Regions from separate parts of the Streptomyces sp. NPDC040405 genome, predicted to be linked through region 1. Evidence: riboswitches for the same ligand, from Rfam matches in the RefSeq annotation. Region 1 holds a riboswitch; each other region holds the start of a gene.

Region 1 (10,314 bases):
AGCCGACGGCCGTCTCGCCGCGCCGCCGTGCGGCCTCGACGACCGTCGCGAAGTTGGCCTCGGCCCCGGGCACCAGGTAGTTGGTGGCCGGTTTGAGGTAGATCTCCGAACCCTCCGGGTCGAAGAGGTCGATGAACACCGTGTAGAGGTCGCGGTTCTCGGTCAGCTGGGTCAGCAGCAGGCTGATGACCTTGGTGCTGACGATGAAGTCGTCGGCCTTGGTGACCTGGGCGATCTCCCGGTTGCTGTCGTCGTTCATCTCCGTGACGATCGAGTACGGGTCGCCGAGCCGCACTTCGATGTCGCGCAGGTGCAACAGCGTCACCAGCGTCCGGTCATCGGCGCGCTTGGGGTCGATGGTGTCGTCGGACAGCACCACGATGTGCTGGTAGCCGCCGAGGTCGAGCGCCTCCAGGGACGACCGGCGGGTGGGTTCGCACCGCTTGTGGCCGACCGTCAGGTTCTTCAGCCCCTCTGGCGCCGCCTTCCGCGGCCGCCGCGGCGCCGCGACGTCCACCGCCGAGCCAGGTTCGACGAAGCTGTCCAGCAGCGTGATGAGCTTCGGCGCCCGGGAGTTCCAGCCGATCAGCAGGGTGCGGTCCGGTACCGGCGGCCGACCCGGCGCGGTGGTGATCGCGGACGGGACGATCTCGGGCCGGGTCTCGGCGCGCCGTATCAGCAGATCGTCCTCGGCCATCACCAGCAGCTGGTCGTCGGCGCGGACGACGGTGTCCATCGGCGGGTTGAGCAGCACCTCACCGTCGCTTCTGCGCAGCCCGGCGGCCATGCCCAGCGCGTAGTGGGCCAGGGTGTCCGCGTACGTCGAGCCCGCCAGCGCGGGCTGGTCCTGGAAGTAGAACTCGTTTCCCTCGAAGCTGAGCAGTTCGTTGAAGACGCTGGACAGCCCCGACTGCCGGTGCGCCTGGGCGATGAGCCGTACGGCGATGTCGTCGGCGTCGATGATCAGCGCGTCCGTACCGGCGGCGAGACGGGCCGCGGGCAGGTTGTCCGAACTCTCCACGGCCGCCACGATGTTCGGCCGCGGGCCCTTCCACTTCCGGCTGTTGAGCAGCAGAAGCACCTTGATGACGTCCGTGTCGGTGTCGTCCCCGACCGGGGGCAACACCATGATTGACTTGGCGGTGTCGGGGCTCACCAGCTCCAGATCGCGCCGCTCCAGCGGGCTTCCGGAACGGCAGACCACCCGGGTGCGGCCGGTCGCGGGGATCCGGTCGCGGATCTGGTCCTCCATGTCGACCTTGTCGTGGTCGGCGAGGATCACCACACAGGAGCGGCGGGCGCTCTGGTTGGCCTCCACCAGCTCCGCGATCACCGTGAACACCTGGTCCGACCAGCCCAGTACGACCGTGTGGCCGCGCTCGATCAGCCGCGACCGGCCCTTACGGAGCATCTGGATCCGGTTCTCCAGGCCCGTGGTGAGCACACCGATGAGCGCGCTGACGATGAAGATGCCGCCGATCGTGACCGTGAGCATCAGCACCAGGAACAGCGGTCGGCCCGTGTCCCCGCCCATGGTGCCCGGATCGAGCGTACGCAGCAGACTCATCCACACCACGCCCGACCAGCCGCCGCTCTTCCGGGTGTCCTCGTGGCTGAAGGCGACCACCAGCGTGGAGACCGCGGCTATCAACGCCAGCGAGGCGAGGCCGAGCCAGCCGATGAGGGCGGGCGTCCCCCGGTCCATCGTGCCGTCGAACCAGTACCGCAGCCGGTCCCGCAGCCTCATCGCACGTCCCCATCCCTCCGGCCACCCACCGGTCTTACGGTCTCCCAGAGCAGTTGATCATTCTCGCAGGGTTACGCGGGTCCACCGGCCGGGCGCCGACCGGACGGCCTGCGACGGGGGCGTACGGTCACCAGGCGGCGTGGGCCTGCGGGCCGGAATCGACGGACGGCTCGCCGCCCGCCTCGGCGAACGCCTGCAGCGCCTCGATCAGATGACGCCGCTGACCGGCGGGCATGACGCCGACGATGCGCGCGATCTCCCGGCGGCGCCGATCGGTGACCTCGGCCACGACGCGCCGACCGCCCTGGGTGAGCGAGATCATGCTGGTACGCCGGTCCTCGGGAGACTCTCCGCGCGCGACCACGCCCGTCGTGACCAGGCGGTCGATCATGCGCATCGCGGTCGACGGCTGGACGCCCAGCTCCCCGGCCAGCCCGGACAGGCTCAGCGGCCCTCCGGCGTCCAGGACGACCAGCATCCGGAACTGCGGCAGCGTCAGGGATTCCTCCACCGCGGCCAAGGACCGGGCGGAGACGGCGACGAGCAGCCGGGACGCGGTCAGCACGGCGGTGACCATCGCCTCGGCGTCGGAGCCGGGGGTTTCTGTTTCCGGGGCTTCGGTAGACGAGACCTCGGTATCGGGCTGGGAGGAGCCTAAGCGGCGGCGCGGCATACGCCCTTTCTACCCTTCGCCGCACCCGGCCGCGTACGCCGCGGTCCTGCCCACCGTCCGCCCGCGGCTTGCCGGTCGCGCGCGGGCGGGGGGTGCCCCGATCCGGCGGCACGGCCTAGGCTGGGTCCCGCAGCTGGTTCGCCCTGTCCGCCAGGCAGGCGCGTCGTAAGAGGGAACCCGGTGGAAATCCGGGACTGCCCCGCAGCGGTGAGCGGGAACGACCGCCGTCACACGCACTGGGTCCGACAGACGGACCCGGGAAGCGACGGCCAGTAGGTGCCTCGTACGTCACGAGGCGTGCCCGCGAGTCCGAAGACCTGCCCGTTGCCCGCGCGCGACCGATCGCGCGCGGACATCCCGGTGACCTCGAGGGCGGGTCGGCGTACCTACCAGGCGGACGCGCGCGTATCGGACGCGCGGTCGACCCGCCCGGTTCGTCGCTCCTTCGCGCCCCTGAGCCCGCCGGGATCCTCAGGAGAGCACGCTCGCGAAGGAGAGCTACGTGACAGCGACATCCGCGGCCGCGGCGGCACGGGCCACCGTGTACGGCTACCCCCGCCAAGGACACCACCGCGAACTGAAGAAGGCCGTCGAGGGCTACTGGAAGGGCCGGATCGGCGCCGACGCCCTCCGGGAGACCGCCGCGAACCTGCGCCGGGAGAACTGGCGGCAGCTGGCCGACGCCGGTATCCACGAGGTGCCCACCGGTGACTTCTCCTTCTACGACCATGTACTGGACGCCAGCGTCATGGTCGGCGCCGTCCCGGACCGCCACCGCTCCGCCGTCGAAGCCGACGCGCTGGACGGCTACTTCGCCATGGCGCGCGGCACGCAGGAGGCCGCGCCGCTGGAGATGACCAAGTGGTTCGACACCAACTACCACTACCTGGTGCCCGAACTCGGCCCCGATACCGTCTTCGCCGCCAACTCGGCGAAGCAGGTCGCCGAGCTGTCGGAAGCGGTCGCACTCGGTCACACCGCCCGGCCGGTCCTGGTCGGTCCCGTCACGTACCTCCTGCTCGCCAAGCCCGCCCCCGGCGTCGCGCCGGACTTCGAACCGCTCACCCTGCTGGACCGGCTCCTGCCGGTGTACGCGGAGGTGCTGGCCGATCTGCGGGCGGCCGGGGCGCGGTGGGTGCAGCTGGACGAACCCGCGCTCGTCCAGGACCGCACCGCCGCCGAACTCAACGCCGCCGCCCGCGCGTACCGCGAACTGGGCGCCCTCACCGACCGCCCCCGGCTGCTGGTCGCCTCGTACTTCGACCGCCTCGGCCAGGCCCTGCCGGTGCTGGCCAAGGCCCCCGTGGACGGGTTGGCGCTCGACTTCACCGGGCCCGCCGCCGCCAACCTCGACGACCTCGCCGCCGCCGGCGGTCTGCCCGGCAAGCGCCTGGTCGCGGGCGTCGTGGACGGCCGCAACGTGTGGATCAACGACCTCGCCGCCTCGCTGTCCACGCTCGGCACCCTGCTCGGCCTCGCCGACCGGGTCGACGTCGCCGCCTCCTGCTCCCTGCTGCACGTGCCGCTCGACGCCACCGCCGAACGCGACATCGACCCCCAGATCGCCCGCTGGCTGGCCTTCGCCCGCCAGAAGACCGCCGAGGTCGCGACCCTCGCCCGCGGCATCGCCCAGGGCACCGGCACCATCGGCGCGCAACTCGCCGCCAACCGGGCCGACCTGGCCTCCCGGGCCACCTCCGCGCTCACCCGCGACCCGGCCGTACGCGCCCGCGCCGAGGCCGTCACCGACGCCGACGTCCACCGCCCCGAGCCGTACGCCGAGCGCGCCCCGGCCCAGCGCGCCCGGCTGCGGCTGCCCGCGCTGCCGACGACCACCATCGGCTCGTTCCCGCAGACCGCCGAGCTGCGCACCGCCCGCGCCGACCTGCGCGCCGGACGCATCGACACCGCCGGATACGAACAGCGCATCGCGGCCGAGATCCAGGACGTCGTCTCCTTCCAGGAGAAGACGGGCATCGACGTCCTGGTGCACGGCGAGCCCGAACGCAACGACATGGTCCAGTACTTCGCCGAACAGCTCACCGGCTACCTCGCCACCCAGCACGGCTGGGTCCAGTCCTACGGCACCCGCTACGTCCGCCCGCCGATCCTCGCCGGTGACATCTCCCGCCCCGAGCCCATGACGGTGCGCTGGACGACGTACGCCCAGTCCCTCACCGACCGCCCGGTCAAGGGCATGCTCACCGGCCCCGTCACCATGCTCGCCTGGTCCTTCGTCCGCGACGACCAGCCCCTCGCCGACACCGCACGCCAGGTGGCGCTCGCCCTGCGCGACGAGGTGACCGACCTGGAGTCCGCGGGCACCCCGGTCATCCAGGTCGACGAACCCGCCCTGCGCGAAACCCTCCCCCTGCGCACCGCCGACCGCCCGTCCTACCTGGCCTGGGCCACCGAGGCGTTCCGCCTCACCACCGGCGGCGTACGCCCGGACACCCAGATCCACACCCACATGTGCTACGCCGAGTTCGGGGACATCCTCCCGGCCATCGACGACCTCGACGCCGACGTCATCAGCCTGGAGGCCGCCCGCTCCCATATGCAGGTCGCCACCGAACTCGCCGAAGCCCACTACCCCCGCGAGGTCGGCCCCGGCGTCTACGACATCCACTCCCCCCGCGTCCCCGGCCCCGCCGAAACCGCCGCCCTGCTCCGCACGGCCCTCGCCGCCATCCCCGCCGAACGCCTCTGGGCCAACCCGGACTGCGGCCTGAAGACCCGAGCCTGGCCCGAGGTCCGCGCCTCCCTGGACCACTTGGTCGCGGCGGCCCGCGAGGTCCGGTCCACGCTGTAGCCACTATTGCGAATTACTTGCAATAGCATCATCCATGCAGCAAGCTGAACATGTACGGGGTCGGCCCGACCGCCTTTCGGTACGTCCTTCCCGAGAGGTGATCGCCTTCTCACACGGCACCCGCCGGACGTTGGCCGACCCCGTCGTCAGCACCGCGGCTCGCGCTGTCGGCATCCGCCGCAACCGCACGCCCGCGCCGGATGCGGCCAGCACCGTGTGCAGCACGGCGAGTTCGCCTTGGGCCATTGCCGTTGCCATCCCCGTCCAGCCATCGCGACGCCAGCGATGCGGTGTCCCCAAGGTGGCCCAGAAACGAGTCAGGGGCCTGATCCGCTTTCGCGGATCAGGCCCCTGACCTGGTGTTCCTTCAGTCGGGGTGGCGGGATTTGAACCCACGACCTCTTCGTCCCGAACGAAGCGCGCTGCCAAGCTGCGCTACACCCCGAAGCAACGAGCTCTACTTTAGCGGACCTGTGGCCAGACACGAAATCCGGTTTCCGGGGGCTCGCAGGTCGGGGCGGGGGAGGTGGGTCAGGGGGCCTGGGGGGTGAGGGTGAGGAGGGTGGCCTCCGGGGGGCAGGCGAAGCGGATGGGGGTGTAGCGGTTGGTACCGCAGCCTGCGGAGACGTGGAGGTAGGAGGTGTGGTCCCCGGCGTCGTGGGTGGAGAGGCCCTTGACGCGGCGGGTGTCCAGGTCGCAATTGGTGACCAGGGCGCCGTAGAAGGGGATGCACAGCTGGCCGCCGTGGGTGTGGCCCGCGAGGATCAGGGGGTAGCGGTCGGCGGTGAAGGCGTCGAGGACGCGGAGGTACGGGGCGTGGACCACGGCGAGGGAGAGGTCCGCGCCGGATTCGGGGCCCCCGGCTACCTCGGCGTAGCGGTCGCGCTTGATGTGCGGGTCGTCGAGGCCGGTGAGGGCGATCTCCACGTCGTCCAGCTTGAGCCGACCGCGGGTGTTCGACAGGCCGACCCACCCGGCCGCGTCGAAGGCGTCGCGCAGCTCCGTCCACGGGTTGTGGATGGCGCCGACGGCCGGGGCGTTGCCGTTCAGACCGTGGCGGCCGCTGGCCTTTTCCAGCAGGTAGCGGGCGGGGTTGCGCAGCTTCGGTCCGTAGTAGTCGTTGGAGCCGAAGACGTACGCGCCGGGGAACTCCATCAGCGGGCCGAGCGCGTCGAGGACCTCGGGGACGCCTTCCGGATCGGAGAGGTTGTCGCCGGTGTTCACGACGAAGTCGGGGCGCAGGCCCGCGAGCGACTGGAGCCAGCGCTGCTTCTTGCGCTGCCCGCTCACCATGTGGATGTCGGAGACCTGCAGGACGCGCAGCGGCCGCATGCCGCGCGGGAGCACGGGCACGGTGATGCGGCGGAGCCTGAAGGACCGCACTTCGAAGCCGACGGCGTAGGCGAGACCGGCTGCGCCGACCGCCGTGATTCCCAGAGGTACTCCGTATCGCGCGCGCATGCTCTCCATGGTCGCAGAACGCCGCGGGGGGAGAAATCTTCGGGTGATTCCCGGCCAGTGCTGGCAGACTCGGCGCCATGACCACCACGCTCAAGTCCAGGCTGCATGACGATCTCACCGCGGCGATCAGGGCGCGCGATGAGCTGCGCTCCTCCACGCTCCGGCTCACCCTCACCGCGATCTCGAAGGAAGAGGTCGCGGGGGAGCGGGCGCGGGAGCTGTCCGACGCCGAGGTGGAGAAGATCATCGGGCGCGAGGCGAAGAAGCGCCGCGAGGCGGCCGAGGCGTTCGAGAAGGCCGACCGGGCGGCGCAGGCCGAGCGGGAGCGGGCGGAGGGCGAGGTGCTCGCCGGGTATCTGCCGCAGCCGCTCACGGACGACGAGCTGGACGCGCTGGTCGCGGAGGCGGTGCGGGAGGCCGTCGCGGGCGGCGCCGAGGGGCCGCGGGCGATGGGCGCCGTGATGAAGATCGTGAACCCGAAGATCGCGGGTCGGGCCGAGGGCGGCCGGGTCGCCGCCGCGGTGAAGCGGCAGCTCGCGGGCGGGTAAGGGTCAGTACAAGGGGCCGCACGGAAACAAGGGCCGCACAGAAACAGGGGACGGAGAAGGGGCCCGGACGGTCGTCCGGGCCCCTTCCGCGCTCAGTCAGCCGCGCGTACCGCTACCGCGGCCACTCGAAGCCGCCGTTCCCGTTCCCGCCGTTCCCGTTGCCGCCGCCGATCACGCCCGGCGGGAGGGAGATGTCCGGCCAGGGCTTGTTGTCCCGGCCGCCGCCGTTCCCGGGCTTGTCGCGGCCGGGCTTCTCCCGGCCCGGCTTCTTGCCCGGGGTGGGCTTGCGCGCGTTGGGGTCCTTGATCGGCACGGTGACGAATTTCGGCGCGGGCTTTCCGTTCAGCGCGCCGCTCATCGCGTCCTTCCAGATGGGACCGGGGGTGTCCGCGCCGTAGACCTTCTCGTGGGGAACACCGCCGATGGTGATGTTCTCCATCTTGAGGTCGCTGGCGCCGGGGCCGCCGCCGACCCACACCGCCCCCGCGAGGTTCGGCGTGTACCCGACGAACCAGGCGGCCCGGCGCTCGTCCGTCGTACCCGTCTTGCCCGCGCTCGCCCGGCTCTGCAGACCGGCCTGCTTGCCGGTGCCGTCCTCGACCACACCGCGCAGCAGGGTGTTGATCGTGTCCGCGGTCTTCTCGGACATCGCGCGCGAGCACTTCGACTGCGGCACCTTCAGCTTCTTGCCGCCGGGGCCGGTGATCGAGTCGATGAAGACCGGGGAGCAGTAGACGCCGCGGTTGGCGAAGGTCGCGTACGCGTTGGCCATGGTCAGCGGGGAGAAGCCCTCGGTGCCGAGGGTGAGGGAGGGCACCTGGTGGTGCTCCTTGCCGTCGGCCCGCTCGACGCCCATCTTGTCGGCCAGCTCGGTCACCGGGCAGACGCCGATGTCGCTGATCATCTGGACGAAGTAGGTGTTGACCGACTTCGCGGTCGCCTCCTTCATCCCGTACGGGCCGCGCTCCGACTCGTTCTCGTTCTCGACCGTCGCGCCCTCGCTGTTGCTCCAGGTGCCCTTGCAGGTGTTGACCGGGCTCGGGTACTCCATCTTGTACGGCGAGGAGTAGCTCTTGTACGGCTTCATGCCCCGCTCGAGGGCGGCCGCCGCGGTGATCGGCTTGAACGTGGACCCCACCTGGAAGCCGTAGTTCGAGCCGCCCATGGAGTGGTCCGCGGAGAGGTTGATCTGGGTCTGGTCCGTGCCGAAGCCGTACGGCTTGGACTGGCCCATGCCCAGGACCTTGCCGGTGCCCGGCTCGACGAGCGAGACGGCGGTGGCGGCCTTGTCGGACTGGTACACATGGGACTTGATCGACTTCTGGACCGACTCCTGCGCCTGCGGGTCCAGCGTCGTACGGATCGTCAGGCCGCCCTGGTTCCAGCGCTTGGCGCGCGTCGCCGCCGTCTTACCGAAGACCGGGTCGTTGAGGAAGATCTGGCGGACGTAGTCGCAGTAGAAGCCCGCGCCCTTGACCGCCGTGATGCAGCCGCTGCGCGGCATGCTGACATCGAGGCCGAGCGGCTTCTTCTTGGCGGCCGCGGCCTGGTCCGCGGTGATGTCCTTCGTATCGGCCATGCGCTGCAGCACGGTGTTGCGGCGGGCCTTCGCGGTCTCCGGGTTGGTGACCGGGTCGTAGCGGCTCGGCGACTGGACGAGACCGGCCAGCAGCGCGGCCTGCTCCACCTTCAGGTCCTTGGCGGGCTTGCTGAAGTAGCGCTGGGCGGCGGCCTCGATGCCGTAGGCCTGCTGCCCGAAGTACGTGATGTTGAGGTAGTTCTCGAGGATCCGCCGCTTGCCCAGTTCCTTCTCGACCTGGATCGCGTACTTCAGTTCCTTGATCTTGCGGCCGATGGACTGCTGGGTGGCCTCGGCGAACTTCTCCTTGCTGTTCCCCGCCTCCTCGACGAAGACGTTCTTCACGTACTGCTGGGTGAGGGTGGAGGCGCCCTGCGAGACGCCGCCGCTCTGCGCGTTCCTGTTGGCGGCGCGCAGCACGCCCTTCAGGTCGACCGCCCCGTGCTCGTAGAAGCGCGCGTCCTCGATCGCGACGATCGCCTTGCGCATGTACGGGGAGACGTCGTCCAGCTTCACGATGGTGCGGTCGCGCGAGTAGACCTTCGCGATCTCGCCGCCCTTCGCGTCCAGGATCGTGGTCCGCTCACTGAGCGGCGGCGTCTTGAGATTGGCCGGAATATCGTCGAATTCCTGGACCGTTTCCTTGGCGGTGAGGCCGAATGCCCCGACAGCGGGAAGCGCGAGCCCGGCCATCACGGCGCCGGCCAGCGCGCTGACGCCGAGGAACTTGGCGGCCTGTTGAGCGGTGGACAGCCCTCCGCCCGAGCGCGTGTAACCCATAAGAGGCAGCCTACGTGGCGAATCGCCGGACAGGGGACCGCGTGTTCGCATACGCTGTTTCACGCCAGCCACGCATGTGCTGCCGCGCCACATCGCACCGCATTCCCCTCCCCACTCGAGTGAGTGATGAGACGTGCCCGGATTGTGGTCCCGTGTCCCGAGCTGTCCGGCGTTCGCCGCGTGAACTGCCCTGGTTTGCACCAGTAATCGCAAATGTCGTCAGCTCACTCCGTTGGGTGATCTGCCGCGTACCCATAGTCCGTTCGGGCCATCCAAGATTGGGCCTGCAGGGGGTGTTGCGGCTTGCTCGCCTTCCGTAACGTCCTCAACTGGCGACGGTGAATATGCCGTTTGTCGCCGTGGGGGAGCTCCGATTCGGGAGAGGACGGCGCCAGCATGGGCTGGGTAACCGACTGGAGTGCGCAGGCCGCCTGCCGCACTACTGATCCAGATGAACTGTTCGTCCAGGGCGCGGCACAGAACAGGGCCAAAGCGGTCTGCACCGGATGCCCGGTGCGCACCGAGTGCCTTGCGGATGCTCTGGACAACCGTGTCGAGTTCGGTGTGTGGGGAGGGATGACCGAGCGCGAGCGGCGGGCGTTGCTGCGCCGCCGCCCGACGGTGACCTCCTGGCGAAGGCTGCTGGAGACCGCACGCACCGAGTACGAGCGCAGCGCGGGCATTCTGCCCTTCGACGACGAAGAGTACGAGCGC
Region 2 (10,314 bases), on a different contig from region 1:
CTCCAGCGCGAGGCGTTCCAGAAAGGCCACGCCCTCCAGCGTGGCGCGGTGCCGGTCGGCGTCGTCGGCCGGAGTGCCGAGGACGAAGCCCCGGGCCGCGCCGCTGACGAACGGGAAGCGCTCGCCCTCGCGGCGCAGCGGATACGCGACCACGGAGGCCGGACCGCGGTCCGCGGCGGCGCGGTCCAGCGCGGGCAGCCCGTCGGACGGGAGGTGCGCGAGGGCCTCGCCACCGGTGCTGGAGGCACCGCCCGGCAGCCACCAGCCGTCGGGGTGGCGGTGGCTGTAGAGCGCGCCGGAGGGGTCGGTGACCAGGTCACGGGTGACGCCCTTGAGGACGTACGTGGTGCCGAGGATCCCCACGAACTGCCCGGGCCGCACGGCCCCGGTGGCGAGTTGTCCGGCGCAGCCGTCGGTCATGCCGAGACGGACCGCGCAGCCGGTCGGCAGCCCGGTCTCCGCGGCGGCTTCCGCGCACACCGTGCCGACCGGGGTGGCCGGTGCCCGGACGGACGGCAGCCACCGGGCGGGGACGCCGAGCGCGTCGAACACCTCGCCCGGCCACTCCCCGGCGCGCGCGTCGTAGCCGCTCTTGAGCGCGTGGGACCAGTCGGTGGCGACAGGCCCGCCGGTGAGCCGCCACCCGACGAGGTCGGGGGTGTGGAGCACATGCCGGGTGACCTCATGGGCGACATGCCGGTTCCCATGGGCCCGGTGCCCAAGGGCATCCGCAGGCCGCTCCGCTCCCGCCAGCCAGGCGATGCGGCCGAGCGCGGCGGTCGGGCCGACCGACAGGCCGAGGGCCCGCCAGCGCGCGGCACCCGCCTCCTGGGCGCGGGCGTTGAGCCCGGCGGCGCGGCGGTCGTCGTACATCAGGGCGGGGCCGCGGGGTTCGCCCCGCCCGTCCGCGAGGACGATCGTGCCGGAGGTGGCGGCGACGGCCACCGCCACGACCTCCCGGCCGCCCGCCGGGAGCGCCCCGGTGGCCTGGCGCAGGGCCGCCGCGACGGCGGGCCACCAGGCCGTGGCGTCCTGTTCGCCGCGGCCGCCCGCGCCCCGGCGCGGGGGCGGGAGTTCCGCGCCACCCCGCGCCCGTACGCGCCCGTGCGCGTCGGCGCACACCACCCGCACGGCCGCCGTGGCGATGTCGATTCCCGCGACGACCTCAGCCCGCTCGGACATCACAGATCACGCCCCTCACACGTGGAGTCAAGTTAACACTGGCGATGTTAAGAAGGGCCGGGCGCGATCCTGACATCCGTGCGCTCCCGCCACTCGGCGACCAGCCGGGCGTCCGCCGCGCCGTCCACCACCAGATGGTCGAAGTCGGCCAGCGGGCGCAGCCGGTGCAGCGCCGTGCGCCGGGTCTTGGACGCGTCCATCAGCAGCGCCGTACGGGCCGCGGCGGCGAGCATGGCGCGCTTGACCAGCACCACGTCCTGCTCCTGGTGGTACGTGGTCGCCGCGTCCATGGCCGAGGTGCTGACCAGCGCCAGGTCCACCGAGAGCGCCCCGATCGCCTCCGCGCACGGCACGCCGAGGAAGGAGTCATGGGTGTGCGAGTACTCCCCGCCGAGCCCGATGAGCCGGATCCGGGGCACCCCGGCGAAGACCTCGATCACCCGGCGGGCGTTGGTCACCACCGTCAGCGGGGCGGACTCCACCAGCAGCCGGGCGAGGGCGAGGACGGTCGTGGAGTCGTCCAGCATCACCGACATCCCGGGCTCGACCAGCTCCGCGGCGGTGGCCGCCACCGCCTCCTTCTCGGCCCGGTGGGCGCCCATCCGGTAGGCGAGGCTGGACTCGAAGACCGACGAGGGCAGGGCCGAGACCCCGCCCCGGAACTTGCGCAGCACGCCGAGCCGGGCCAGCTCGTCCAGGTCCCGGTGCACGGTCATCAGGCTGACGCCGGTGAGGTCGGCCAGCTCCGCCGCGGTGGCGGTGGAGTGCGCGAGGACGTAGGCGGTGATGGTCTGTCGGCGGGTGTCCTGGGAGCGGACCGCGGTCATGGGCGGGATCCTGTCGTGGCGCCGTCGGTGGGCACGTTCAGGGAGCGCAGCGCCGTGCGGTCGCCGTCGATCCCGATCTCGGTCACCGCCGCGTTGTCCAGCCGGGGGAAGACCGCGCGGTAGCGGCCGACGGGGATGCCGAGCAGGGTGCACAGGGCGGCCCGCAGCAGGCTGTTGTGCGCCACGACGAGCACCGTGCGGTCCGGATGCGCGGCGGCCAGCCCGCGCAGGGCGGCGACGGCCCGGGCCGCGGCCTCGCCGGGGCGCTCCGCGCCGGGGAAGGCACCGGCCTCGGGGTCGTCGCGGAACGCCCGGACGGCCGCCGGGTCCTCCGCCTCCAGCTCGGCGAGGGTGCGGCCCTCGCACCGGCCGAAGTCCATCTCCCGCAGATCCCCGACGACTTCGGGGACCAGGGACAGCGCGGTGGCGGCCGGTTCGGCGGTCTGCCGCGCCCGGCCGAGCGGGGAACAGGCCACCGCGTCGATCCCGCGGCCCCGCACCCAGTGGGCGAGGGCCCGCGCCTGCCGGTGGCCGCGCTCGGTCAGCGCGATGTCCGAGATTCCGGCGTACCGGTTCTCCGCGTGCCACACGGTCTCTCCGTGGCGAACGAGCAGCAGTCGGGCGGTCATCCGGGGCTCCCCTGCGTCAGCCATTGCCTCATCACGTATCGGATGTTAAATCTAGCATCGCTCATGTGATGGAGCACCGGACAGCACCGGGATTGCGGAGGGCGGCAGGGAATGCGCGTGATCATCGGAGTGGATGTCGGCACCTCCGTCACCAAGGCCGTGGCCTTCGGCCGCGACGGGGTCGCACTCGCCTCCGCGGCCCGCCCCAGCACGCTGGACCGCCTCCCCGGCGGCCGGGTCGAACAGGACCTGGAGGACGTGCTGCGCACGGTCGCCGAGGTGGTGCGCGAGGTGGCCGCGGCGCTCCCCGGCCCGCCCGTCGCGCTCGCGCTCACCGGCCAGGGCGACGGGCTGTGGCTGCGGGACGAGGCGGGCCGGGCGGTGCGTCCGCCGATCTCCTGGCTGGACGGCCGGGGCGGCGGGACCATCGCCCGCTGGCGCGCCGACGGCACGCTCGCCGCCCTCTACGCCCGCACCGGCTCCGGGCTGTTCCCGGGCTGCCATGCCCCGCTGCTGCGCTGGCTGGCCGAGCACGAGCCGGAGGCGCTGGAGCGGGCTGCGGTCGCGGGTTACTGCGTGGACGCGGTGGCCCAGCGGCTGACCGGTGTCCTCACCGTGGACGCCTCCGACGCCTCCCTGCCGTTCCTCGATGTCACCACCCGCACCTATGTGCCCGCCGCGCTGGAGCTGTGCGGACTGGCCGACCACGCCCGGCTGCTGCCGCGCCCCGCCGCGCCCGGCTCCGTACTCGCACTGGACGACGAGGGGGCCCGGCTGACCGGGCTGCCGCCCGGACTGCCCGTCGTCTCCGGTCCGTACGACCTTCCGGCGTGCGCCATCGGCAGCGGGGTGCGGGACGTGGGCGACGGGCTGCTCATCGTCGGCACCACGCTGGCCTGCCAGGTGCTCACCGACCGCGCGGCGGTGGACCCTTCGGCCGATCCGGCCGGAATGTGGCTGTGCACCCCCGACCCGGACCGCTGGCTGCGCGCGATGCCCGCGATGGTCGGCACCGCCGCGCTGGAGTGGGTGCTCGATCTCACAGGGACGACCACCGCCGACCTCGACACCCTGCTCGACCGGAGCCCGCCGCGCGCGAACGGCGTGACCGCGCTGCCCTTCCTGTCCGGCGCCGGGGAGCGCGCCCCCTTCGTGGAGCCCGCCGCCCAGGGGCGGTTGGACGGCCTCACCCTCGCCTCCACCCGCGCCGACACCGTACGGGCCGTGTGCGAGGCCATCGCCTACGCGGCCCGCCACTGCCTGGAGGCGGCCGGGCTCTCGGGGCGGCTCGCGCTGTGCGGCGGGGGCGTGCGCTCGGCCGCGTGGACGGAGATTTTCGCGAACGTCCTGGGCCGCCCGGTGGCCGTACCGGACGAGCCGGAGGTCGGCGCGCGGGGCGCCGCCGCGGTCGCCTGGCGGTCGCTCGGCGACCCCGTGGACGCGTCCCGCTGGCGCGCCGCGTCCCGTACCGTCGAGCCGCGGGACGATCTTCGCGGCGCCTACGAGGACGGCTACGCCGACTACCGCGACCGCCTCGCCCGTGCCCTGGGCGAATGGCGGGCGAGCGGTCCGGGAAGCTAGTTTTTCCTGGGATTCCGGCGCGGCCAAGACCCGGCGCAACTCGTACATATATACGAATCCCCCCAGCTGACGACACAACATCTGGGGGCGCGTGCGCAGCACGACACAAGATGTATGCTCGTCCTCGCTGTCGCCGCAGGGGAATCCGGTGCGAATCCGGAACTGTCCCGCAACGGTGTACGTGTGCGCTTTCGCGTACCCGTGAGTCCGATGACCTGCCGACGGCCGTCTGCATACGTCCGGGCCTCGCGGGGTGGGTCGATGGACGCTGCGCGGTGTGCCGTGAAACGAAATCGGCATGCCCGTGAGCGGCCATCGCGCACCGCCCTCGAAGGCCCCCAGCCGAGCGAGGGAGAACACTTCAGTGACCATCGCGCCCGCCGACCCGGTTTCAGAGGCAGCCGATACTCCGGCAGTGGCCGACGCGCCCGGGACCGCCCTGCTGCGGACCCTGACCGCGCTCACCGCCGACCTGCCCGCCACCGACCCCGGCAAGGTCGCGGCCGCCGCCCTGCGCGGCCGCCATCCCGGCTCGGACGAGGCGGAGTTGCGCTCCCTGGCGACCGAGGCGGCGGCCGGACTCATCGGCGAGGAGCCGGAGTACTCCAAGCTCGCCGCGCGGCTGCTGACCCGCGCGATCGCCGACGAGGCGGCCGGGCAGGGCGCGGACTCGTTCTCCGCCTCCGTCGCCGTGGGCCACCGCGAGGGCCTGATCGCCGACTCCACGGCCGAGTTCGCGACCACCCACGCCGCCCGGCTGGACGCGCTGGTCGACCAGGCGCTGGCCGACGGGGCGGACGACCGCTTCGGCTACTTCGGGCTGCGCACCCTGCACAGCCGCTACCTGCTGCGCCACCCGATTACCCGTCAGGTGATCGAGACCCCGCAGCACTTCCTGCTGCGCGTGGCCTGCGGGCTCGCCGAGGACCTGTCGACACGGGCGCTGGCGGACGTCGCCGAGCTGTACCGGATGACCAGCACGCTGTCGTACCTGCCCAGCTCCCCCACGCTGTTCAACTCCGGCACCCGGCACCCGCAGATGTCCTCCTGCTATCTGCTGGACTCGCCGCTGGACGAGCTGGACTCGATCTACAACCGCTACCACCAGGTGGCGCGGCTGTCGAAGCACGCGGGCGGCATCGGTCTGTCGTACTCCCGCATCCGCGCCCGCGGTTCGCTGATCCGCGGCACCAACGGGCACTCCAACGGCATCGTGCCGTTCCTGCGCACGCTCGACGCCTCGGTGGCCGCCGTCAACCAGGGCGGCCGGCGCAAGGGCGCGGCCTGCGTCTACCTGGAGACCTGGCACGCGGACGTCGAGGAGTTCCTGGAGCTGCGGGACAACACGGGCGAAGAGGCCCGCCGCACCCACAACCTCAACATCGCGCACTGGATCCCGGACGAGTTCATGCGCCGGGTCGAGGCGGACGCCGACTGGTCGCTGTTCTCGCCCGCGGACGCGCCCGAGCTGGTCGACCTGTGGGGCGAGGAGTTCGAGGCCGCGTACCGGAAGGCCGAGGCCGAGGGGCGGGCGCTCAAGCAGGTCCCGGCGCGCCAGCTGTACGCCCGGATGATGCGCACCCTCGCGCAGACCGGCAACGGCTGGATGACGTTCAAGGACGCCGCCAACCGCACCGCCAACCAGACCGCCGAGCCGGGCCGGGTCGTCCACTCCTCCAACCTGTGCACCGAGATCCTGGAGGTCACCGACGACGGCGAGACGGCCGTCTGCAACCTCGGCTCGGTCAACCTCGCGGCCCACCTCGGTGAGGGCGGCGAGATGGACTGGGAGCGGCTGGACCGCACCGTCCGCACCGCCGTGACCTTCCTCGACCGCGTGGTGGACATCAACTTCTACCCCACCGAGGAGGCGGGCGCCTCCAACTCCCGCTGGCGTCCGGTGGGGCTGGGCCTGATGGGCCTCCAGGACGTCTTCTTCCGGCTGCGGCTGCCGTTCGACTCGCCCGAGGCGACGGCGCTCTCCACCCGGATCTCCGAGCGCATCATGCTCGCCGCGTACGAGGCGTCCTGCGACCTCGCCGAGCGCCACGGCCCGCACCCGGCCTGGGCCGAGACCCGCACCGCGCGCGGCGTGCTCCACCCGGACCACTACACCGGCGCGCGGGCCACCTGGCCCGAGCGCTGGGAGGCGCTGCGGCAGCGGATGGCGACGACCGGCATGCGGAACTCGCTGCTCCTGGCGATCGCGCCGACCGCCACCATCGCCTCCATCGCGGGCGTGTACGAGTGCATCGAGCCGCAGGTCTCCAACCTCTTCAAGCGCGAAACGCTCAGCGGTGAGTTCCTCCAGGTCAACTCCTACCTGGTGAACGACCTCAAGAAGCTCGGCGTATGGGACACCCAGACCCGGGACGCGCTGCGCGAGGCCAACGGCTCGGTCCAGGACCTCTCCTGGGTCCCGCAGGACGTACGCGACCTGTACCGGACCGCGTGGGAGGTCCCGCAGCGCGCCCTGATCGACATGGCGGCGGCCCGTACCCCGTACCTCGACCAGAGCCAGTCGCTGAACCTCTTCATGGCGGCGCCGACCATCGGCAAGCTCAGCTCGATGTACGCGTACGCCTGGAAGCGCGGCATCAAGACCACGTACTACCTGCGCTCCCGCCCGGCGACCCGGATCGCCCAGAGCGCCCGTGGCGGCGCCGCCACGGCCACCGTCCCCGCTCAGGCGGCGCCCGCCGACGACGACGCGGTCGCCTGCTCCCTGGAAAACCCCGAGTCCTGCGAGGCCTGCCAGTAATGCCCACCGCATCCGAGATGACCACCGTGAACACCGCGCCGGGCCATACCAAGAACCTGCTGGACCCGGGCTTCGAGCTGACCCTGCGGCCGATGCGGTACCCGCAGTTCTACGACCGCTACCGGGACGCGATCAAGAACACCTGGACCGTGGAAGAGGTCGACCTCCACTCGGACGTCGCCGACCTCGCCAAGCTCTCCCCGGGCGAGCAGCACATGATCAGCCGGCTGGTGGCGTTCTTCGCGACCGGCGACTCGATCGTCTCCAACAACCTGGTGCTGACGCTCTACAAGCACATCAACTCCCCCGAGGCGCGGCTGTACCTGTCGCGGCAGCTCTTCGAGGAGGCCGTGCACGTCCAGTTCTATCTGACCCTGCTGGACACCTACCTCCCCGACCCGGACGACCGGGCGGCGTCCTTCGCGGCCGTCGAGAACATCCCCTCCATCCGGGAGAAGGCGGACTTCTGCTTCCGCTGGATGGACTCGGTGGAGAAGATCGACCGGCTGGAGAGCAAGTCCGACCGGCGCCGCTTCCTGCTCAACCTGATCTGCTTCGCGGCGTGCATCGAGGGGCTCTTCTTCTACGGCGCCTTCGCCTACGTCTACTGGTTCCGCTCGCGCGGTCTGCTGCACGGCCTGGCGACCGGCACCAACTGGGTGTTCCGCGACGAGTCCATGCACATGGAGTTCGCCTTCTCGGTCGTGGACACCGTCCGCGAGGAGGAGCCCGACCTCTTCGACGACGAGCTGGAGCAGCAGGTCACCGACATGCTGAAGGAGGCCGTCGAGGCGGAGCTGCAGTTCGCCCACGACCTGTGCGGCGACGGGCTGCCGGGCATGAACACCGAGTCGATGCGCTCGTACCTGGAGTGCGTGGCCGACCAGCGCCTGAAGCGGCTGGGCTTCCCCGCGGTCTTCGGCTCGGAGAACCCGTTCTCCTTCATGGAGCTGCAGGACGTCCAGGAGCTGACCAACTTCTTCGAGCGCCGCGCCTCGGCCTACCAGGTGGCGGTCGAGGGCTCGGTCTCCTTCGACGACGACTTCTGAGCCGCTGAGCCTCGGTGCCTCGGTGCCGTAGAAGCGCGAAAGGGCCGGACCCCGCCAGGGGTCCGGCCCTTTGCCGTGCACGGGGTGCTCAGTCGTTCGGCACCGTCTCGTAGCGCGCGGTGCCCTCCGCCATCTGCCGGAGCACATCCTTGCGGTCGCGCTTGGAGAGGCGGTCGATGTAGAGGTAGCCGTACAGGTGGTCGGTCTCGTGCTGGAGGCAGCGCGCGAAGTAGCCGGTGCCGCGCACCGTGATCGGCTTGCCCTCGGCGTCCCGGCCGCGCACCACCGCGTAGTCCGGGCGGGCCAGCTCGCAGTAGGCGGTGGGGACCGACAGGCAGCCCTCGTTGGAGTCGTCCAGCACGCGCCGGTCGGCGGGCAGTTCCTCCAGCACCGGGTTGCAGACCACGCCGACGTGGCGTACGCCCTCGTCGTCCATGCAGTCGTAGACGAAGACCTTCAGGCCGACGCCGATCTGGTTGGCGGCCAGGCCCACGCCCTCCGCCGCCCGCTGGCTGGCGAACATGTCGTCGATCAGCGCCGCGAGCTTCTCGTCGAACTCGGTGACGTCCTGGCACTCCTTGTGGAGCACCGGGTTGCCGACGACGGTGATCGGGCGGGCGGTGCCGCGCTCGCGGTACGCCCGCTCGCGCTCCTCGCAGTCCTCCGTGTCCACGACGAACTCGTCGTCCACCTGCTGCTTCGTGGTCCCTTGCTGCGACATCGTCCGCCGTACGCCTTCCTTCAAACCCTGATGCGTCGCCCTACAGGGTACGGCCCGCCCGGACGGCAGCGGGATCAGTGGCCCTTTCCGGGCATTCAGCAGACCTCTTCCAGGTCCCGCCACTCCCGGGTGTCCGGGCTGTCGGCGACCCAGCCGTCCAGCAGCCCCCGCACCAGCCCGCTGGGGGCGGCGATCCCGCATTCGCGCTCGGCGACCCACAGCGAGCCCGAGCCCGCCGTACGGTGCCCCAGCGGACCGGGGTGACCCGGCTCACTGTGGTCGTGCGGGTCCAGGTGCTCGCCCTCGCCCTCGTCGCTGGGCATCCGGCTCTCCGAACAGGAGCGGCACAGCAGCCGCACCGACGACGACCAGTCCTCGGCGGCGAAGCCCGCGTCCGCCGCCAGCCGCTCCAGGGCGTCCCGGTCGGCCTCGGTGGCCGCCTCCAGCAGCACCACCCAGGTCGGCACCGGGGACGGCGCCCACAGCTCGATCTCGTCGAAGACGGGGTAGGCCGGGCCCGCGGCGGTCACGCGCTCACCGTGCGGTACGCCGTCGTGCAGCACCACCTCGCCCCAGCGCCGCCCGGAGGACGGCAGCGGGATGGACAGCACCTCGATCCGGGCCGGGTCCAGACGGCGGCCCCAGACCACCTCGGCCTCGCCCTCGGGCGACAGCCGCACCGCGGCGCTGCCCAGCTCCATGCCGAGCGGCTCACCGGACGCGGACGCCTCCCCGGGCACCTTCAGCCCGTACGCCTGCCAGGCGCGGCGGGCCAGCGGCCAGTCCTGGAGGGCGGTCGCGGCGATGCCCACGTTCCACCAGTCGGGAGCGCCCGCCTCGCGGTCCAGCAGGGCGACGGCGCGCAGCCCGGCGGCCCGGGCCTGCTCCCAGTCGTGCCGGAACTTGTGCAGCAGCGCGAGGTTGAACCAGGACTCCGACAGCCACGGCTCCAGGTCGGCGGCGCGGGTCAGCAGCGCGCCCGCGTCCTCGTACCGGCCGTCGCCGATGAGCGTGAACGCACGGTCCGTGGCCTGCCGCCATGAGGCGGACGGCCGGTGCCGTACCTTGCCGAAGATCTTCACGATTCCCGCCTGCCGGTATCGAAGTAGTCCCGTACCAGAGCCTTACGCGGACGGCGTTGCCCTCCCTGGAAGACAACCTGCCACACATCCGCGGACATCTCAGCCCAGCCCCTCACGCTTCGGCCGGGAGACGATGCCCACCACACCTCCTTGCCACCGGCCATCGGCCCGACACCCCTCTCTCGCATCCAACCATGCCTCTTGGGAGACCCGCTCATTACCCGCGAGTTCCGCATTCATCACCGGATTCTTCCCCGGTTTCCCCACCGGTTTCCTTATCGGATTCCTCACCGGGAGCGGTCGTACGCCGGGCGGGACAGCACCGTCGCCAGCGCCTCGACCACCGCCGGGTCGAAATCCCGCGCGGTGCCCAGCCGCAGCCGCTCCAGGGCGCACAGCGGCGCCGCTCCCCCCTTTTCCGCGGCGGCCGGGCCGCCCGCCGCCTCGGTGTACGCGTTCACCGCGCGCACGATACGCGCGGA
Region 3 (10,314 bases), on a different contig from region 1:
AACAGCTGTCCGCCGTGGGCCGCCCGGTCGGGCGGGTTGGACCAGCAGTCGCCGCCCTTTTCGTTGCAGGTCTTCTGGTCGAGCCCGGAGTAGATCAGGGAGTTGAAGCCCCAGCCGACCGGGCCGAGGGTCTTCGCCCCGGGGTCGGCGTCCTTGATGGCGGCGGCGGTGGCGTACGTGCTGTCGCGCATCTCGTCGTAGCCCGTGCCCGCCGGGTGGACGTCGCGGTGGGTGCTCCACCACAGGTCGGGCTCGTTGTCGAGGTTGTAGAAGCCGACGCCGCCGTCGTCCGCGGCGCCGTAGGCGCGCTTCAGGTACTGCACCCATCCCTTGGTGAACTCCGGGCCCGCCGGGATGCTGGTTTCGGCCGGGTCGTTGCCGGTGACGTTGGTACCGTCGGCCTTCACTCCGTTGCCGCAGTCGGGACGCCACTGGGCGTCGCTCGCCTTCTGCGGGCCGTACTTGGCGATGCTGAAGCCGCAGGCGGTGTTGCGCGCCGCGGTCGTCCAGCCGCTCATCGGCACGGTCATCACGGTGTCGGTGCCGGTGCGGCGGTCCTGGTCGACGAACTTGTCGGCTTGCGAACCGTCCGGCAGATCGGCGGTGCCGTTCTCGTAGTACAGGTTCTCGAAGTACCAGTCGGCGCCCGCGTTGTACGCGTCGTTCTGGTAGTTGTAGCGGCTCGTCGCGTTGCCGCCCCAGCGGCGGACCGGCAGGCGCAGTTCCTCGGCGAGTGCCTCGTCGGCGAAGTTGATTCCGTAGATGTGCGGGTCGATCGCCTTGCGGCCGGTGGTGGTGTCGACGCTGAGGGCGGGGCCATCCGCGGCGGCGGAGGAGGCGGCGGACCGCGCTCCCCCGCCCGGTAACGCGCTCGCCGGGTGGGGACCGGCCAGCCCGGCGGCGGCCACCAGCAGCACCACGGCCGCCGGGGCGGCCCTCGGAGTCATGCGCCTGGGTCTCGAGGTCATGCGCGGGGGTCTCCTTCGGGGCGGCCGTGCTGAGGACGGGGAGAGATGGGAGCGCTCCCATCCTGCGCATGGTCAGCGAGCACCGCGGGAGTGTCAACCGTCTCGACCGAACCGGCCGCCACCGGCCGCCGTCTCCGCACGTCGTACGTCGCGTACGTCATGCGCGTGGATCCAGCCGAAGTCCTCGGCGACGACGTCACCACCGACCACGTCTCCCCCGCGGGCCGGATCCCCGCCGACAGCGCGGCGGGCCGCTGGCTGGCCGAACGCCAGGTCGCCCGCCGCGACCTCAACCAGTACTCCACCCGCCGCAGCAACCACGAGGTCATGCTGCGCGGTGCCTTCACCAACCCGGCGGTGGCCAATCTGCTGCCCGGCACCCGGCCCGGCCCGACCGCACCCGAGTCCTGCCCGTGCTCTGCTGGGCGTACGGGCGGTCGTCGCCGCGTCGTACGAGCGGATCCACCGCAGCAACCTGACCGGCATGGGTGTGCTGCCACTGGAGTTCTCCGAGGGCGACAGCGCGTCGGCACACGCGTTCACCGGGCAACCGGGTGGTGTTGCACCTCCACGGCGACGGCGGCCGCCACACCACGGCGGAACTGCGGCTGCGGATCCACTCCCGGCAGGAGCTCGCCTACCTCCGCCACGGCGGGATTCTGACGTACGTGGTCCGCCGCTCCCTTCAGGCACCATGATGGCCCTGCGGGCGGATGGCGTCGAAGAGAGACGGTGGGCATGGACTGGGAGACCTTCGCGGAGCGGCTGGCCGTGATGGCGCGGGACCTGCTGGCGCAGGACTCGGTGGACGGGACGCTGGAGCGGATCACCCAATGCGCCGTGGAGATCGTCGAGGGGTGCGACTCGGCCGGAATCCTGGTCCTCCATGGTCAGCGGGTGGAAACCCTGGCCCCGACCGACGGTCTTGTGGTCCGCTCCGATCAGCTGCAGGAGCAGACCGGCGAGGGGCCGTGCTTCGATGCCGCGCTCCGCAGCGAGCCCGTCTACCGGATCAGGGACTTCGCCGAGCCGCAGGAGAGGTGGCCCGACTTCGGGCGCCGGGCCCGCGACCTGGGCATCGGGAGCATGATGGGCTTCCTGCTCTACACGCGGGAAGAGGAACTGGGTTCGCTGAATCTCTATTCACGGAGCACGGGCGTCTTCACCAAGGGCAGCGAGACGGCGGGCTGGCTGCTGGCCTCGCACGCCGCGGTCGCCTTCTCCAGCGCCCGTACCGCCGACCAGCTCCAGCAGGCGCTGTCCACCCGGCACACCATCGGCGAGGCCATGGGCATCCTCATGGAACGCCTGAAGGTCGGCGAGGACGATGCCTTCAACGTGCTGCGGCGGGTGTCCCAGGAGCGCAACATCAAGCTGCGGGACATCGCCCGGCAGGTCTGTGAGAGCGGCGGCATCGACTGAGAGCCGAGCCGCCGCCGAGGCGGCTCCACCGGCCCGCATTCTGGACCGGAAGAGCCTGGCCATCGTGTTCCCCCGGGGGACTCGCCGACAGCGTGGGCCGCGAGTACCCGCCGCCCGGACCCGTATGCATACGTACCGGGCCCGATGACGACCGATCAGCGGGCGAGGGCCGGGCAGCGCGCAAGGGCAGGTCAGCGGGCCAGGGCCGGGATGATGCCGCCCGCGAGAATCGCCTCGCACTGCCGCGGGGAGAGCCGGTGGCGCAGCGGATACTCCTCGTCCCGGGTGACGTTGCGCACCCGGAGCGCCGGGGCGTCCGTCCGGGCGAGGGCCTCGTGCAGACCGGACAGCCGCAGCCGGTCGTCGGTCCCGATGCGCGCGTAGTCGCCGGGATCGTCGAATTCGAGGGCGAGGACGCCGAAGTTGGCGAGGTTCTGCCAGTGGATGCGGGCGTACGACCTGGCGATGACCGCCCGTAGCCCCAGGTAGCGCGGGGTGATGGCGGCGTGTTCGCGGGAGGAGCCCTGGCCGTAGTTCTCCCCGGCGACGATGAAGTGTCCGCCGTCGTCCCGGACCGACGCGGCGCGCCGTGGGTAGTCGGGGTCCAGCCGGGTCAGGGTGAACTCGGCCAGCTTGGGGATGTTGGACCGGTAGGGCAGGGCCTTCGCCCCGGCCGGGGAGATCTCGTCGGTCGAGACGTCGTCACCGGCCTTGAGGAGGACCGGGCCTTCGAGGGTGTCCGGCAGCGGATCGAACTGGGGCAGCGCGGAGATGTTGGGGCCGCGCCGCAGCTGGACGCGGTGTGCCTCCTCCGGTGGCAGCGGGGGCTCCAGCATGGCGTCGTTGACCGACGGCGGTTCGGGGGTGTGCGGTGCGGGCGGGACCGCCGACAGCCGGTCGGCCCAGTCGCGCGGATCGGTGATGACGCCGGTCAGCGCGGAGGCCGTGGCGGTCTCCGGCGAACACAGCCACACCGCGTCGTCCTCGGTGCCGGAGCGGCCGGGGAAGTTGCGCGGGAACGTACGCAGCGAATTGCGCCCCGCCGCGGGGGCCTGGCCCATGCCGATGCAGCCCAGACAGCCCGACTGATGGATGCGGCCACCGGCGGCGATCAGGTCGAACGTGGCACCGGACCGCGTCAGGTCCTGGAGGATCTCGCGGGAGGTCGGGTTGATGTCGAAGCTCACCTCGGGCGCCGTCTGCCGCCCCGCCACCATGGCCGCAGGTACGGCGAAGTCGCGGAACCCGGGGTTGGCGGAGGAGCCGAGGACCGCCTGCCCGATGGGCTCACCGGCGGCCTCCCGGACGGGCACGACGTTCCCCGGGGAGGTGGGCCGTGCGATCAGCGGCTCCAGGGACGACAGGTCGATCTCCTCGTCGAGGTCGTAAGCGGCGTCCTCGTCCGCGACGATCTCCACGTAGTCCTCGCCCCGCCCCACCCCCGTCAGGAAGTCGCGCACCGCGCCGTCGGAGGGGAAGACGGTGGTGGTGGCGCCGAGTTCCGCCCCCATGTTCGCGATGACGTGCCGGTCCATGGCGGTGAGGGAGGCCAGGCCGGGCCCGTGGTACTCCAGTACGCGCTGGACGCCGCCCTGCACCCCGTGGCGGCGCAGCATCTCCAGGATCACGTCCTTGGCGCTGACCCACGGGGGCAGTTCCCCGGTCAGCCGGATGCCCCAGATCTTCGGCATGGTGAGGTGGAGCGGCCGTCCGGCCATGGCGAGGGCCACCTCCAGTCCGCCGGTGCCGATCGCCAGCATGCCCAGGGAGCCGCCCGCGCAGGTGTGGGAGTCGGATCCGGCGAGCGTTCTGCCGGGGGCGCCGAAGTGCTGCATGTGCGTCGGATGGGAGACACCGTTGCCGGGCTTGGAGAACCACAGGCCGAAGCGGCGGGCGGCCGAGCGCAGAAAGAGATGGTCCTCGGCGTTGCGCTCATCGGCCTGGAGGATGTTGTGGTCCACGTACTGGACGCTGACCTGCGTGGCGACCCGGTCCAGCGCCAGCGCCTCCAGTTCCTGCATCACCAGGGTGCCGGTGGCGTCCTGGGTGAGCGTCTGGTCCACGCGCAGCGCGATCTCCTCCCCCGGCTCCATGCGGCCGGACACGAGGTGGTCGGCGATCAGCCGTTGCGTCACGGTGCCGTGTGCGCGGCCATGGGGCAGACCCATAGCGGTACCGCCTTCCCGGTGCGGCGCGGCCGGACGGTCCGGGCGCCACCATGGCGGTTCCCGTTCCGCGGCGGCCATCCCGGGCGCGCCCGGGCACAGTCACCCGGACGGGCGCCCGGGCCCGGCGGCCGGTGTCAGCCGCCGTCCGCGTCCGCGGCGGCCGGGGCGGTGCGGACGCGCCAGCGCTGTTCGACCTTGGCGATCCGCCAGTAGGCCAGCGCCGCGGCCCACACCACGACGAACAGGCCGACGATGATGAATCCGACGTTGTCCAGGTTCAGGGCGGAGATCCAGCCGGTGACGGAGTCGCGCAGGGCGAGCTTGTCGTGCAGGACGCCGACCAGCTCGATGGTGCCGATGAGGAAGGCCACCGCGATCGACAGACCGGTGATGGCCAGGTTGTAGAACACCTTGCGGACCGGGTTGGAGAACGCCCACTGGTAGGCGAAGTTCATGAAGGTGCCGTCGAGGGTGTCGAACAGGCTCATCCCGGCGGCGAAGAGCAGCGGCAGGCACAGGACGGCGTACCAGGGCAGTCCCGCTGCGGCGCCGCTTCCGGCCATCACCATCAGCGTGACCTCGGTGGCGGTGTCGAAGCCGAGCCCGAAGAGGAAGCCGAGCGGGAACATCTGGCCGGGCCGGGTGATGGAGTTCGTGAAGCGGCCCAGGACGCGGTTCATGAAGCCGCGCGAGTCGAGGTGCGCCTCCAGTTCCGACTCGTCGAACCGCCCGGCGCGCATCGCCCGGAAGACCCGCAGGATGCCGAGCAGGGCGACCAGGTTGAGCGCGGCGATGAGGTAGAGGAAGGTCCCGGACACGGTGGTGCCGACGACGCCGAGGACCTGGTGGGTGCCGGAGTTCTCGTTGATCAGGGTGCCCGCCAGCTGGGTTCCTCCGGCGACCAGGGCGGCCAGGGCCACCACGACGCTGGAGTGGCCGAGCGCGAACCAGAAACCCACCGACACCGGCCGCTTGCCGTCGGCCATCAGCTTGCGGGTGGTGTTGTCGATGGCGGCGATGTGGTCGGCGTCGAAGGCGTGCCGCATGCCCAGGGTGTACGCGGTGATCCCGAGGCCGACGCCGAACGTCTTGGCGCCGACCTCGTAGTGCTGGGGCTCGACGACCAGGAAGAGCAGGCCGAAGGCGACGGCGTGCAGGGCGACGATCACCGCCAGGAGCCCGGCGGTCCGGACGGTGTCCTCGCGCCGCCAGTGGAATGCGGTGGGCAGGGTCATGCGGTCACGCTCCAGCACCTCGTGGATCACTTCGTGAGATGCCGCGGCCGGTCTCCTGGCTGACGGGTCGACGCGACCGCCCCTGCCTTCCCGGCCGCGCGGTGGCGGCCAGTGGCTCCGCGGCCCGGTCGTGCGGCCGCGGAACGGGACGGGAACTCCCCGATCACAGTGGCGAGGGCCGCTCCGGTTTCGCACCGGCTTCCCGAACACCACGGCGCCGCAACCATAGGCGCCACCCCGCAAAACCGGCAAGTGAGGCACTTTCAGCCGCGGTCACGCGAGGCACGCCGGTCACGCGCGTGAGGTGAGGATGCTGAGCGCGTTGGCCACGACGATGGCGCCGATGGACGCCCACTCGGCCCACCCCAGGCTCTGGCCGAGGAGGATCCATCCGACGACGGCGGCGAGGACCGGGTTGACGCTCATGAACAGCCCGAAGGTCTGGGCGGGTACGCGGCGCAGGGTGAACAGGTCGGCGAGGTAGGGCACGGCGGAGGAGAGGACACCGGCGACGATGGCGTAACCGGCCGCTCCCGGGGTCGGCGGGTGCTGGACTGCGATGACGATGCCGACGGGCAGGAACAGCACGGCGGAGACCGCGGCGGCCGCCGCAGACCCCTGCGCCCCGGGGACGCGGCGGCCGACGGTGCGGTTGAGCAGGATGTACGACGCCCAGCAGGCGGCGGCCAGCAGCCCGAGGCCCAGGCCCAGGTAGTCGGTGGAGGGCTGGGGGCGCATCAGGGTGATGACGCCCGCCAGGGCGACCAGCGCGCAGCACGCGTCCGTGCGGCGGTGGGAGGCGGACAGGGCGATGGTCAGCGGGCCGAGGAATTCCAGCGTCACCGCCAGCCCGAGGCCGATGCGGTCGATGGCGCTGTACAGGGAGAGGTTCATGGCGCCGAAGACCAGGGCCAGCAGCAGCACCGGCACCCACTGCTGCTTGGTGAAGGACCGCAGGCGGGGGCGGCCGACGGCCAGCAGGACGAGGGCGGCGACGTACTGGCGTACCGCGACGACGCCGGAGGCCCCGAGCACGGGGAAGGCGAGGGATCCGATCGCGGCCCCGGTCTGGTTGGACAGGCCGCTGCCCGCCATGGTGAGCACACCGGCCATGGGCCGCCCGGCCGGGTTCGGTTCCGGGAGGTCCGGACTCGTGGGTGACGTAGCGGTCAGGTGCTCGGGGGCGGAAGCGGGGGCGGGGGCTGCGTCCATGCCCCGATCGTGGGGCCGGGCGACCATTGCGCAAAATGCGTTTGCCGTCGCACCTATACGCTTGGGTTATGGATGTGGAGCTGCGTCAGTTGCGCTGTCTCGTCGCGATCGTGGACGAGGGCACGTTCACCGATGCCGCCATCGCGCTCGGGGTCTCCCAGGCGGCCGTGTCCCGCACGCTGGCCTCGCTCGAACGCACCCTCGGGGTGCGGCTGTTGCGGCGTACGTCGCGGACGGTGACCCCGACCGGCAGCGGACTGCGCGTGGTGGCGCAGGCCCGGCGGGTGCTCGGGGAGGTGGACGATCTGGTGCGGGAGGCCACGTCGGGCCACACCCGGCTGCGGATCGGCTACGCGTGGTCGGCGCTGGGCAGCCACACCCCGGCCTTCCAGCGCCGCTGGGCCGCCGCGCATCCGGAGACCGATCTGCACCTCGTCCGGGTCAACGCCACCACGGCCGGTCTCGCGGAAGGGGCCTGTGACCTGGCGGTACTGCGCAGACCGCTGGAGGACCGGCGCTTCGACTCCGCCATCGTGGGGCTGGAGCGGCGGCTGTGCGCGATGGCGGCGGACGATCCGCTGGCCCGGCGCCGCTCCATCCGGCTCGCCGACATCGGCGACCGCACGCTGCTGGTCGACCGGCGGACCGGCACCACCACCCCCGAGCTGTGGCCGCCCGGCTCCCGCCCGGCCGTCGAGGAGACGCAGGACGTCGACGACTGGCTCAATCTGATCTCCACGGGCCGCTGTGTGGGCATGACCGCGGAGTCGACCGCGCACCAGTATCCGCGGCCCGGCATCGTGTACCGGCCGGTGCGCGACGCCGAGCCGATCGCCGTGCGTCTTGGCTGGTGGCGGGACGATCCGCATCCCGCGGGGCAGGCGGTGATCGAGCTGATCACCGCGCTCTACCGGGCGGGGTGAGCAGCCGGTCTGCTAGGAGAAGTGCCTGCTAGGAGAAGTGCCGCCTAGTAGAAGTGCCGCCGTCCGGCGACCGCGTGACCCGCGGCGCCCAGGGCCCACAGGACCGCCCCGATGACGAGAAGGACGATGCCGATCGTCCACAGAACGGCGATACCGGTCAGCAGACCGATGATGAGGAGAATGACCCCGAGGACAATCATGGCGTCCTCCGATCTCTCGGGATTGCTCCACTTCAACTATCCGCCTCTTCCGCCTGCCGTGCCAACACGTCGCGCCCCCACCGGGGGCATCCGCGCGCGGCTCGGGCATCGTGGCTACCGACGTGTTCACCAGGAGCCGTGAGGAGTCATCGATGACGACAGCCGAGTCCCGCGAGTCGGCGGCCGGATCCGCCGGGCCCGTGGTGCGCGCCGCCGCCGGTGCGGTGCGTGGCCGCCGGGAGGGCGGTCTTGCCGTGTTCCGCGGCATCCCGTTCGCCGAGCCGCCGGTGGGGGACGCGCGGTTCCAGGCGCCGCGCCCCGTGCGCGCCTGGGAGGGCACGCGGGACGCGTACGCCTTCGGGCCGCCGCCCCCGCAGGAGTCGGCGTTCCTGGGCCGCGGCGGTGCGCTGGAGGCGCCGACCGGCGACGACTGGCTGACGGTCAACGTCTGGACGCCCGATCCGGACCCGGCCGCCCGCCGCCCCGTGATGGTGTGGCTCTACGGCGGCGCCTACAAGCTCGGCCACTCCGGCAGCCCCGGCTACGACGCCCGGCACATCGCCCGGGACGGCGACGTCGTCGTGGTCACCCTCAACTACCGGGTGGGCATCGAGGGCTTCGCCCACATCGACGGGGCGCCCGCCAACCGCGGTCTGCTCGACCAGGTCGCGGCCCTGGAATGGGTGCGGGAGAACGTCGCGGCGTTCGGCGGCGACCCCGGCCGGGTCACCGTGTTCGGGGAGTCGGCCGGAGCCGGATCGGTCGCCGCGCTGCTGGCCATGCCGAGCGCGGCGGGGCTGTTCCGGCGCGCCATCGCGCAGAGCGTGCCGGGCACGTACTTCTCGGACGAACTGGGCCGGGACATCGCGGGCGCGCTCGCCGCCGAGGCGGGCGTGCGGCCGACGGCCGCCGGGCTGTCCACGGTGGATCCACGCCAACTGCCCTCGGCAGGTGAGGCGTTGGCCCCCAAGATGCGCCAGTACGAGGAGCGGTGGGGCAAGCTCGTCCACACGCTGACCCCCTTCGCGCCCGTCGTGGACGGCGAGGTGCTGCCGACCACCCCGTGGCAGGCGCTGGCGGCCGGTGCGGCCCGCGACGTGGAGCTGCTCGCCGGGCACAACCGGGACGAGTACCGGCTGTTCCTCGCCCTCGGCGGGCAGCTCGGCAAGGCCGGTGAGCGGGAAGCGGCGGCGGCACTGCGCGCGTTCGGGCCGGGGCCGGACGGCGAACGGGCCTATCGCGCCGCCTTCCCCGAAGCCTCGCCCGCCGAACTCCACGAACGGGTCCAGTCCGACTGGCTGTTCCACATGCCCTCGCTGCGGCTGGCCGAGGCCCAGGTGGCCGGGGGCGGCCGCGCGCATCTGTACGAGCTGACCTGGCCCGCCCCGGCGGGCGGCGGCGTCATGGGCGCCTGCCACGGCCTGGACGTACCGCTGCTGTTCGGCACCTTCGAGGCCGACCTCGGCCTGCTGCTGTTCGACGGCTCCGGGCCCTCGCCGGAGGCCGAGGCGCTGTCGTCCCGCTTCCGCACGGCCTGGGCCGCGTTCGCCACGACGGGCGACCCGGGCTGGCCCGCGTACGACCCGGACGGCCGCCTGACCCGGGTCTTCGACGCGACGCCCGAGACCACCGCCTACCCGGAGGAGGTCTCCCGGCGGCTCTGGCAGGACCACGCCTTCCCCGCCCTGCCGCTGCTCACGTAGCCCCTTCGGCGCGCCGGACGTTGGCGACCATCGTGCGCAGCACCGTGAGCGCGGCCACGTACTCGTCGTCGCCGACGCCCTCGTGGACGACGGCACGCAGCTCGGTGACCAGTGCGCGCAGCTGGACGCGGGCGGCCTCGCCCGCGTCGGTGAGGTGCAGGCGCTGCCCGGTGTCGGCCCGGAGCCAGTCGCGGTGGAGCAGCTGGTCGATGACGCGGGCGGTCTCGTGCGGACCGTCCGCGAGGGGCGCCAGCTGGGCCGCCACCTCCTCGCGGCTCGGCGCGGCGGGCCAGGAGTGCACGCAGTTGAGCACCCAGTACTGCGGCTGGGTGACGTCGATCCTGGCCATCGCGTCGCGCAGATGCCGGGTGACGGTGGTGTGGGCCAGGCCGGTCCAGTAGCCGACGGGCTGGCTCGCCAGCATGTCGTCGGTGGCGGCGGGATCGGCCGGGGCCTGGTCGGTGAGGCCGTTGCCTGACGCAT

The links. Region 1 has a riboswitch for cobalamin ahead of metE (5-methyltetrahydropteroyltriglutamate--homocysteine S-methyltransferase). Riboswitches for the same ligand answer to the same signal wherever they lie in the genome.
Region 2: another riboswitch for cobalamin. It lies ahead of ACZ59A_RS11635 (ribonucleoside-diphosphate reductase subunit alpha); the one in region 1 lies ahead of metE (5-methyltetrahydropteroyltriglutamate--homocysteine S-methyltransferase).
Region 3: another riboswitch for cobalamin. It lies ahead of nicT (Nickel transporter NicT); the one in region 1 lies ahead of metE (5-methyltetrahydropteroyltriglutamate--homocysteine S-methyltransferase).

What each region holds. Positions count from the first base shown of each region.
Region 1 is NZ_JBVIVI010000007.1:70,672-80,985, reverse strand. It holds gene ACZ59A_RS27060 (CASTOR/POLLUX-related putative ion channel) at 1-1,747, opposite strand, end outside; gene ACZ59A_RS27055 (MarR family winged helix-turn-helix transcriptional regulator) at 1,875-2,420, opposite strand; cobalamin riboswitch at 2,538-2,759, shown strand; gene metE (5-methyltetrahydropteroyltriglutamate--homocysteine S-methyltransferase) at 2,923-5,232, shown strand; tRNA gene ACZ59A_RS27045 (tRNA-Pro) at 5,604-5,677, opposite strand; gene ACZ59A_RS27040 (metallophosphoesterase) at 5,764-6,693, opposite strand; gene ACZ59A_RS27035 (GatB/YqeY domain-containing protein) at 6,771-7,241, shown strand; gene ACZ59A_RS27030 (transglycosylase domain-containing protein) at 7,354-9,600, opposite strand; gene ACZ59A_RS27025 (WhiB family transcriptional regulator) at 9,997-10,314, shown strand, end outside.
Region 2 is NZ_JBVIVI010000002.1:942,938-953,251, reverse strand. It holds gene ACZ59A_RS11655 (FGGY-family carbohydrate kinase) at 1-1,182, opposite strand, end outside; gene ACZ59A_RS11650 (DeoR/GlpR family DNA-binding transcription regulator) at 1,230-2,009, opposite strand; gene ACZ59A_RS11645 (histidine phosphatase family protein) at 2,006-2,638, opposite strand; gene ACZ59A_RS11640 (FGGY family carbohydrate kinase) at 2,750-4,219, shown strand; cobalamin riboswitch at 4,328-4,456, shown strand; gene ACZ59A_RS11635 (ribonucleoside-diphosphate reductase subunit alpha) at 4,584-6,980, shown strand; gene ACZ59A_RS11630 (ribonucleotide-diphosphate reductase subunit beta) at 6,998-8,029, shown strand; gene def (peptide deformylase) at 8,118-8,750, opposite strand; gene ACZ59A_RS11620 (tetratricopeptide repeat protein) at 8,846-9,832, opposite strand; gene ACZ59A_RS11615 (HD-GYP domain-containing protein) at 10,120-10,314, opposite strand, start outside.
Region 3 is NZ_JBVIVI010000003.1:443,966-454,279, reverse strand. It holds gene ACZ59A_RS15685 (glycoside hydrolase family 44 protein) at 1-968, opposite strand, end outside; gene ACZ59A_RS15680 (hypothetical protein) at 1,062-1,289, opposite strand; partial or broken gene ACZ59A_RS15675 (hypothetical protein) at 1,306-1,422, shown strand; gene ACZ59A_RS15670 (hypothetical protein) at 1,523-1,666, shown strand; gene ACZ59A_RS15665 (GAF and ANTAR domain-containing protein) at 1,707-2,390, shown strand; gene ACZ59A_RS15660 (aconitate hydratase) at 2,582-4,558, opposite strand; gene nicT (Nickel transporter NicT) at 4,693-5,793, opposite strand; cobalamin riboswitch at 5,822-6,022, opposite strand; gene ACZ59A_RS15650 (EamA family transporter) at 6,085-7,005, opposite strand; gene ACZ59A_RS15645 (LysR family transcriptional regulator) at 7,074-7,928, shown strand; gene ACZ59A_RS15640 (DUF6131 family protein) at 7,973-8,128, opposite strand; gene ACZ59A_RS15635 (carboxylesterase/lipase family protein) at 8,281-9,831, shown strand; gene ACZ59A_RS15630 (MarR family transcriptional regulator) at 9,824-10,314, opposite strand, start outside.